Regions from separate parts of the Rhizobium bangladeshense genome, predicted to be linked through region 2. Evidence: predicted binding sites of a transcription regulator. Region 2 holds the regulator's gene; the other holds the start of a gene.
What was found. The regulator LexA, encoded in region 2, represses DNA repair genes until DNA is damaged. The targets are predictions, from matches to a motif close to TGTTCNNNNTGTGTTCNG.

Region 1: the regulator LexA is predicted to act here: its motif matches at 2,471-2,488, upstream of J2J98_RS01590 (YifB family Mg chelatase-like AAA ATPase).

The regions. Positions count from the first base shown of each region.
Region 1 is NZ_CP071612.1:317,732-322,208, reverse strand. It holds gene J2J98_RS01595 (hypothetical protein) at 177-638, shown strand; gene J2J98_RS01590 (YifB family Mg chelatase-like AAA ATPase) at 857-2,389, opposite strand; gene gshB (glutathione synthase) at 2,545-3,492, opposite strand; gene J2J98_RS01580 (cupin domain-containing protein) at 3,581-4,084, opposite strand; gene J2J98_RS01575 (YraN family protein) at 4,198-4,477, opposite strand, start outside.
Region 2 is NZ_CP071612.1:2,040,332-2,044,808, forward strand. It holds gene J2J98_RS09975 (ComEC/Rec2 family competence protein) at 1-1,252, shown strand, start outside; gene lexA (transcriptional repressor LexA) at 1,233-1,952, opposite strand; gene J2J98_RS09985 (VOC family protein) at 2,152-3,048, shown strand; gene kdsA (3-deoxy-8-phosphooctulonate synthase) at 3,045-3,890, shown strand; gene eno (phosphopyruvate hydratase) at 4,031-4,477, shown strand, end outside.

The sequences.
Region 1 (4,477 bases), 1.7 Mb from region 2:
CGGGAATATTGGGGCGCTGCGGCGCCCCTTGCTCTTGCTGATGTGATCCGCTGGGGTGGAACGCAAAATTGGATAAAACTTGGGGGCAAAGTCACGATCTATACTGTTAAGTTGGGATTTGCGTTCGATCTTATCGGATCGAAGAAAGCTAAGTGCACTGTTGTGGGAAGGAAAGAATGCTGAACGCGCAGGCGCGATTATTATGTACAGCAGTTTTGGTTCTATCGGCTATTGGTCTGCGGCAGACTGCGGCAATGGCGCCGTGTCCCAGCCAGAAAGAACTGCTTGCGAAGGCGGAGGTCGTCGTGGAGGCAAGGGTCAGATCACTCTCCATCAGCCCTTCTGGTTTGATAACGACCGACAACGATTTCCCAGGGCAGTTGGTAAGAGCAGAGTTGGAGATCAAGAAGGTCGTCAAAGGAAAGTTCCCTGCAAAAGAGGCCATAGCGTACGGCATTCCATTTCCTCCTGGGCCGTTCACTGAGTTGACTACCATGGCGCTACTCTACGGTTACGAAGGCCACGACACGTTCGAGTGGGAACTTTCGCAGGCCGACATGGACCATGGTATGGGGTGGTTCAGGATCAATGACTGCATCTATTACAAATTCCCCGAGTTAGCCGTCGATCCCCGCTGACGACGGTGACCCGCCCCTGCATTACGCAGAGCTAGCCGCAGACGTTCGTCCCATCGAATTCGGTCTAGACCGAAACTTGTCGTTGATTGAAGGCATGGCTTGTTCCCGATGTCGCGTGAGCAGGGCATTGCTGTCATACGCTTTATCACCGCGCACCGCCGTGCCCACCTGAGCCACGAGAAGAGCAGGACTTCAGCGCGCCGGCGGCCCCCATCTGGTTACGCCGCCGCCGTCAACCTCTCACCAGCGATGCGATAGGAGATCGCTTCGGCAAGATGCAAGCGCCCAACCGTCGGCTTGCCGTCGAGATCGGCAAGCGTGCGGGCGACCTTGAGGACGCGGTGGTAGCCGCGGGCGGAGAATTTCATCTTATCGGCGGCATCGCGCAGCAGCTGCAGTCCGCTCGCATCGGGTTCGGCGAGTTTTTCGATCATCGCGGTGGAGCAGCGGGCATTGGTGCCGATATCCCTGGCGCCGGCGCGCTCGAAGCGCTCCTGCTGGAGCTCGCGGGCGCGGGCGACGCGGCGGGCGACGTCGGCGCTCGCCTCGGCCGCCATCGGGCGGATGAGGTCGGCGGCGGAGACGGCGGGCACGTCGATGCGGATATCGATGCGGTCCATCAGCGGCCCGGAGATCCGGGCCTGGTAATCGCTCATGCAGCGCGGGCCGCGGGCGCAGGTATGGCCTGGCTCGCCGGCCATGCCGCAGCGGCAGGGGTTCATCGCCGCGATCAGCTGGAATTTCGCCGGATAGGAGACGCGGTGGTTGGCCCGCGCAATGACGCATTCGCCGCCTTCAAGCGGCTGGCGCAGCGCATCGAGCGCCTGCGGCGTGAACTCCGGGAATTCATCGAGGAAAAGCACGCCGTGATGGGCAAGCGAGGCTTCGCCAGGGCGGGCGCGCAGACCGCCGCCGACGAGGGCGGCCATGGTGGCGGAATGATGCGGCGTGCGGAAGGGCCGGCGGTCGGAAAGCTTGCCGCCGGTGAGCTGGCCGGCGATCGAATGAACCATCGAGACTTCAAGCAGTTCGGCGGGCGAAAGCGGCGGCAGGATCGACGGAAGCCGCGACGCCAGCATCGACTTCCCCGAGCCGGGAGGCCCGACCATCAGGAGGTTATGGCCGCCGGCGGCCGCCACCTCGAGCGCGCGCTTGGCGCTTTCCTGACCCTTGATCTCGGCAAGATCCGGCAGGTTGGCGGTATTGGCGCGGATCGACGGCTCGGGCCGGGAGAGCACCTGCGTACCGCGGAAATGATTGGCAAGGGCAATCAGGCTGCGTGGTGCGAGAATATCGACGTCAGCGCCCGCCCAGGCCGCCTCTGCGCCGCTTTCGGCCGGGCAGATCAGCCCTTTGCCCAGTGCATTGGCGCCGATGGCGGCCGGCAGCGCGCCGGCGATCGCGGCGATCGTGCCATCGAGATTGAGTTCGCCGACGACGACATAATCCGACAGTGCGTCGGCCGGAATGGCGCCGAGGGCCGCCATCAAAGCGAGCGCGATCGGCAGATCGAAATGCGAGCCTTCCTTCGGCAGATCGGCCGGGGCCAGATTGACGGTCACTCGCTTGCCGGGCAGCGCCAGGCCGGAGGCGTGAAGCGCGGCCTGCACGCGCTCGCGGCTTTCGGCCACCGCCTTGTCGGGCAGACCGACGATCTGCATGCCGACCTTGCCGGGCGCGATCATGACCTGGACCTCGACCGGCACGCCCTCGATGCCCTGGAATGCTACCGTACTGACACGCGCGACCATATGCTCACCCTTGTCCCGCAAACTCTTAGAGACCGCCCCTGTGGCCATTGAAAGCCAGCGGTTGCAATCTGGCATGGAAACCGGAATAAAACAAGAACGATAAAAGAACGCAGGCGGATATCAGCGGTGATCGCGGTTGTACCCGGATCGCAGCCTCAGGTGCGCTTGCGCTCGATCGCATCCCAGAGCAGGCTTGCTATGTCGGCGCCGCCGAACTTTCTGACTTCGCGGATGCCTGTCGGCGAAGTGACGTTGATCTCGGTCATGTAATCGCCGATCACGTCGATGCCGACGAGCAGGAAGCCGCGTTCGCGCAGAGCGGGACCAATACGCTTGCAGATCTCTTTTTCGCGCGGCGTCAGTTCGGTCGCCTCGGCCCGGCCGCCGACATGCATGTTGGAGCGGCTGTCATGCTCGGCCGGCACGCGGTTGATCGCGCCGGCGAATTTGCCGTCGACCAGGATGATGCGTTTGTCGCCCTTGCGCACGTCGGGCAGATATTGCTGGGCGATGAACGGCTCGCGGAAGAGCTGGCCGAACATCTCCAGCAGCGAGGAGAGGTTGCGGTCGTCACGGGTCGAATGGAAGACGCCGGCGCCGCCATTGCCATAGAGCGGCTTCAGGATGATGTCGCCCATTTCGTCGCGGAAGCGGCGGATTTCGGCCGGATCCTTGGTGATCAGCGTCTTCGGCATCAGATCGGCAAATTCGGTGACGAAGATCTTCTCCGGCGAATTGCGCACCCAGGCCGGATCGTTGACGACGAGTGTCTTCGGGTGGATGCGCTCGAGCAGGTGCGTCGAGGTGATATAGGCCATGTCGAAGGGCGGATCCTGGCGCAGCAGTACGACATCCATGGTCGAGAGATCGACGCGCTCGGACGCGCCGAGCTCGAAGTGATCGCCCTTGACGTCGCGCAGCAGCATCGGCTCGACGCTGGCAAAGAGCTTGCCGTCGCGGAAGCTCAGGCGGTCGGGTGTATAGTGGAAAAGCCTGTAGCCGCGCGCCTGCGCTTCCAGGCTCATGGCGAAGGTGGAGTCACCTGCGATATTGATGCCGGCGACATGATCCATCTGGACCGCTACATTGGTGATCTTGGCCATTTCCGTCCCTCGCTGAATGCCGGACAGATGTAGGTCGGCCGGGCATCAAACGCAACGGCCAATCAAGGGCGGCAAAGGCCGGCGATCGTCAGGCGGCGATCCCCTGGTTGCCGCCATTGCGCAGCAGGTTGCGCAAGCGATAGGCGATCGCCAAGGGCTTGGGGAACGGCTTGCGCAGGAAAGCTACCTTGCGGACGTAATTGTCGACGCGCCAGCTGGCCCAGGTCCCACCCGCGAAAAAGGCGACGTCGCCGGTGCGCAGGGTCCGTTCGGTGCCGTCTTCGGCGGTGATATGGACCTCGCCTTCGAGGATCATCACGGTCTCGTCCCAGCCGAAATACCAGCGGAATTCGCCTGCCGTGCAGTCCCAGATCGCCGTTAGCGACGCCTCGTCATGACCCCGCGAATGTTCTGCGGTGCGTGCTTGCGGATTGCCGCTGACAATCCAGTCCGGGTTGATCGGCGTCGATTTGAGCGGCAGCAAGTCGCTCGCATGGGCAATGAAGGATTTACCGGCCGGCTTCGCCACGGCATAAGGCACGGAGCGCGCAGCCATGGCGACCGCACTTGCAAACATCAGCTTCCAGGCCATGAAACAACCCCAATTGTTACCCCTACGCAGATTGCGATAGCAGAGAGTCGTAAGAAGCTGGTTCAAGCCGAAGCTAAAGTTTTAACGATCCGAAACCGCTGAACCGAGAGACGCTAAAACGCATCCGGAAAGTGGCGCGGCAGCCGGCCTGGCATGACCGCGACGATATCGTAGCGCTGGGAAAGGCGGGCCTGATCGGCCTGGCGGGCGAGCCAGAGATCGCTTGCCGCCCGTATCCGCTTCTGGGAGGCGACGGAGACGGCGTCGATCGCCGCAGTCTCGCGATGGCGGGCTTTGACCTCGACAAAGATGGCGAGATCGCCCTTGCGGGCGACTATATCGATCTCGCCGAGCCGGGTTCTGTGGCGCAGTGCCAGAATGCGGTAACCCTTC
Region 2 (4,477 bases):
CTTCTTCGACCGGCCGTCGATTAGCCTGCGCAACGTCGCTCTTTCCGCGCTTGTTATCATTGCGATCTCACCTTCCGAAGTCCTGGGCCCGAGTTTTCAAATGTCCTTTGCCGCGACGCTGGCGCTGGTATCGGCTTATCAGCTGTGGAAGGAACGGCGCGTCGGCGAAAGCGCCCTGCCGAAAATGCCGGCCCTGCTGCTGGCCGCTGCGGTCGCACGCTTTTTCAGCGGCGTTTTCCTGACTTCGCTGATCGGCGGCTTTTCCACGGCGCTGTTTTCGATCGAGCATTTTCATCGCCTGACGGCCTATGGTCTCCCGGCAAACCTCGCGACCATGCCGATCATCTCCTTCATCGTCATGCCGGCCGGGTTGTTGGCGATGCTGCTCATGCCTTTCGGGCTTGATATATTGCCTTGGAAGGTGGTCGGATTCGGCCTCGATCTGGTGATCGTGGTGGCAAAGACGATATCCGGTTGGGGCGGGAATATCGGCGTCGGTCGATTGCCCAGCTGGTATTTCACGCTGGCCGTGGCAGGTTTCCTGCTGATGACCTTGCTGCGGACGCGGCTGCGCCAGGTCGGCACCGCTCTCATCGCCGTCTCGACGCTTGCAGTAGTGGTTCTGCCGGCATCCCGGCCGGCGGATCTGGTGATTTCGGAAGACGGCGCGCTCGTCGCGGTCGTCACGCCGGCAGCAATGGCCTCCAATCGCGAAAGGCCGCCGGATTTCATCTTCGATCAGTGGCAGAGGGCGCTCGTTCTGACGGTGCATAATCCGCCGAGGATGCTGGATAGTCCTGCGATCCCGGAGGATAAGGAGAGGCGCCTCAGGCTTTCCCGCGAGCAGCAGAACGAAGCGAAGATCGCGATGCAGGCGGCCGCGGCCGGCGCTGAGGCGGAAAGCTTTTCCTGCCTCAGGAAAGCCTGGTGCATAGCCAAGCTTGCAAACGGTCATATCGTGACCGTCATCGAAAATGCCGCCTATCTCGGCCCCGCTTGCGATGCCGGCGATATTGTCGTGACGTCTGTACGCCTGCGCTTCGCCAGCTGCCGCTCGGGTGCGGCGCTGTTTACCGGCGAAACGCTGCGCAGGACCGGTTCGGTCGAATTGCGTTTCACTGAGAGCGGCCTCGAGGTCGCGACGGCCTTCGATGCATTATCGCGGCCATGGATGCGCCACCGCGCCTATGATTGGCGCAGCAACAGTTTTACCGATTCCGGCCCGTCCAGCGTCAGTGATAGCGGCGGATGAGGCCGACCAGCTTGCCCTGCACCTTGACGCGGTCGGGTCCGAAGATGCGGGTCTCATAGGCCGGGTTGGCGGCTTCCAGGGCGATCGATGCGCCCTTGCGGCGGAAACGCTTCAGCGTTGCTTCCTCGTCGTCGACGAGGGCAACGACGATATCGCCGGGACTTGCAGTGCTGCCGTTACGGATGATCACGGTATCGCCGTCGAAGATGCCGGCGTCGATCATCGAATCGCCCTTGACCTCCAGCGCGTAGTGCTCACCGGAGCCAAGCATATCGGCGGGAACGACGATGTCGTGCGTGTTGTTCTGGATCGCCGAAATCGGAACGCCGGCGGCGATACGTCCCATGACCGGCACGGAGACGGAGTTGCCGTTGTCTGCGACCGCCTTTGCCGCAGCAGGGGCGGCGACCGGCTGGGGCTTGCCGAGGCTGCCCTCGATGACGCTCGGCGAAAAACCGCGGCGCGGTTGAAGACTGGGGCTATAGGCCTCTGGAAGCTTGATCACTTCGAGCGCTCGGGCGCGGTTCGGTAGGCGGCGAATGAAGCCGCGTTCCTCTAGCGCCGTGATCAGGCGGTGGATGCCTGATTTTGAGGCGAGGTCCAGAGCATCCTTCATTTCGTCGAAAGAGGGAGGAACGCCGGATTCCTTCATGCGCTCATGAATGAAAAGGAGAAGCTCCTGTTGTTTGCGCGTGAGCATCGACGTCAGACCCCGTGATTGAAACAAATCCAGAACAGACACTATATGTTCCATATGTGTTCTGCAAGTAGCTAAATTTCCGTAAAACTTCCCGTCAACTCGTTGAGATTTTTATTTTCATTCGCCGGATTTGGCGCGCAAGCCTTGAATTGACCGCGTGCCGTCGCACATCTCATGCCATTTCAGGGAGAGGGACATTATGAAAGACCATTCCGCCAAGCCGCACCCGCTGGATCATGTCGTGTTGCCTGTCGTCAATATAGACCTGGCGCGCGAGAGGCTCGGGAAACTCGGCTTCACCGTTGCCGCCGATGCGCGCCACCCCTTCGGCACGGAGAATGCCTGCGTATTCTTTGCCGACAAGACCTATCTGGAGCCGCTCGGTGTAGCGAGCGTCGAGGAGAGCGAGCTATCGGCGCGGCAGGGTAACGTCTTTACCGCCCGCAACCAGGCCTTTCGCTTCCGCTGCGGCGAGGAGGGGCTTTCGGCGATAGCCTTCGGCACCGGGGATTGCGGGCTCGATCATAAGAGTTTCATCGACAAGGGATCGAGCGCCGGCAAGATGCTGGAGTTTAGTCGGACTATGAAAATGCCGGATGGTTCCGAGAGCATCGGGAGCTTCAGACTGGCTTTTGCCGGCGATCTCCGCGCGCCCGATCTGCTTCTCTTTGCCGTCGAGCGCGTCAACCCGTTGCCGGCCGATCGCGGTTCGCTGGAAAGGCATGACAATGGCGTCACCGGCATTGCTGAGGTGGCGCTCTGCGCACCGGAGCCGGCGGCTTTCGCCGCCTTCGTCGGCCTTGCCGCAGCGCAATCGGCAGCCGAGAAAACCGGGTTTGGCGTCAATATCGCGGCCTCGAATGCGAGGATCAGCCTGGTGACGCCGGAGGGGCTGGAGGCCTATTTCGAGACCGCGGTCTCACCCGCCGAGCGAGGACTGCGCGGCCGGGCAATCCTCTTCAATGTCGCCGATCTTGCCGTGACAGAAGCGCATTTGGCTGCTAACGGGGTGACGTATACGCGTAAGAACAACCGCATTCTGGTGAAGCCCGCGCCCGGCCAGGGCACGCTCTTTGCCTTCGAGGAACCACGATGAGCTCCGATACGAATTCCGAAGTCAAGATCGGCGAAGGCGATGGTCAAGTCACCTTTTCCAATACAGGCCGCCTGTCGCTGATCGCCGGCCCCTGCCAGATGGAAAGCCGCGATCATGCCTTCATGGTGGCCGGCACGCTGAAAGAGCTTTGCGGCAAGCTCGGCATAGGCCTCGTCTACAAGAGCTCTTTCGACAAGGCGAACCGCACCTCCCTCTCGGCCGAGCGCGGCATCGGCTTGGAGAAGGGCATGGAGGTCTTTGCCGATCTGAAAAAGGAATTCGGCTTTCCCGTCTTGACCGACGTCCACACCGCCGAGCAATGCGCGGAGGTGGCAAAGATCGTCGATGTCCTGCAGATCCCGGCTTTCCTCTGCCGCCAGACCGACCTTCTGATCGCCGCCGCCAGGACCGGCCGCGCCGTCAATGTCAAGAAGGGCCAGTTCCTCGCACCCTGGGACATGAAGAACGTCCTGAAGAAGCTCAACGCCAGCGGCAATCCAAACGTGCTGCTGTGCGAGCGCGGCGCTTCCTTCGGCTACAATACTTTGGTCTCCGACATGCGCTCGCTGCCGATTATGGCGGCGATGGGCGCTCCCGTTGTCTTCGATGCGACGCATTCCGTTGCCCAGCCGGGCGGGCAGGGCGATTCCTCGGGCGGCCAGCGGGAGTTCGTGGAAACGCTGGCGCGTGCGGCGGTCGCGACGGGAATTGCCGGCGTCTTCCTCGAAACCCATCAGGACCCCGACAACGCACCGTCCGATGGCCCGAATATGGTCTATCTCAGGGACATGCCGCGCCTGCTTGAGAAGCTGCTTGCCTTCGACGCAATCGCCAAGGCCTGACGTTCAACAGGCTGACATGATCGTGGTTTAGGCCACGACATAATACCGTTCGAAGGCAGGAAATTGCGGCATTGTAATTTGCACGCCTTCGATTATGACAGGCTTCGAACGACCTATCACCCACCGAGCAGGAAGAACCCATGACTGCAATCACCGATATCATCGCCCGCGAGATTCTCGATAGCCGTGGCAACCCCACCGTCGAAGTCGACGTCTATCTCGAAGACGGCAGCATGGGCCGCGCGGCCGTTCCCTCGGGCGCCTCGACCGGCGCGCACGAGGCGGTCGAGCTGCGCGACGGCGGCAAGCGCTACCTTGGCAAGGGCGTTCAGAAGGCGGTCGATGCCGCCAACACCGAGATCTTCGACGCGATCGGCGGCATCGATGCCGAAAACCAGATCCAGATCGACAACATCATGATCGAACTCGACGGCACGCCGAACAAGTCGCGCCTCGGCGCCAACGCCATCCTCGGCGTCTCGCTCGCTGTCGCCAAGGCTGCCGCCCAGGCATCAGGCCTGCCGCTTTATCGCTATGTCGGCGGCGCTTCCGCCAGCCTGCTGCCGGTGCCGATGATGAACATCATC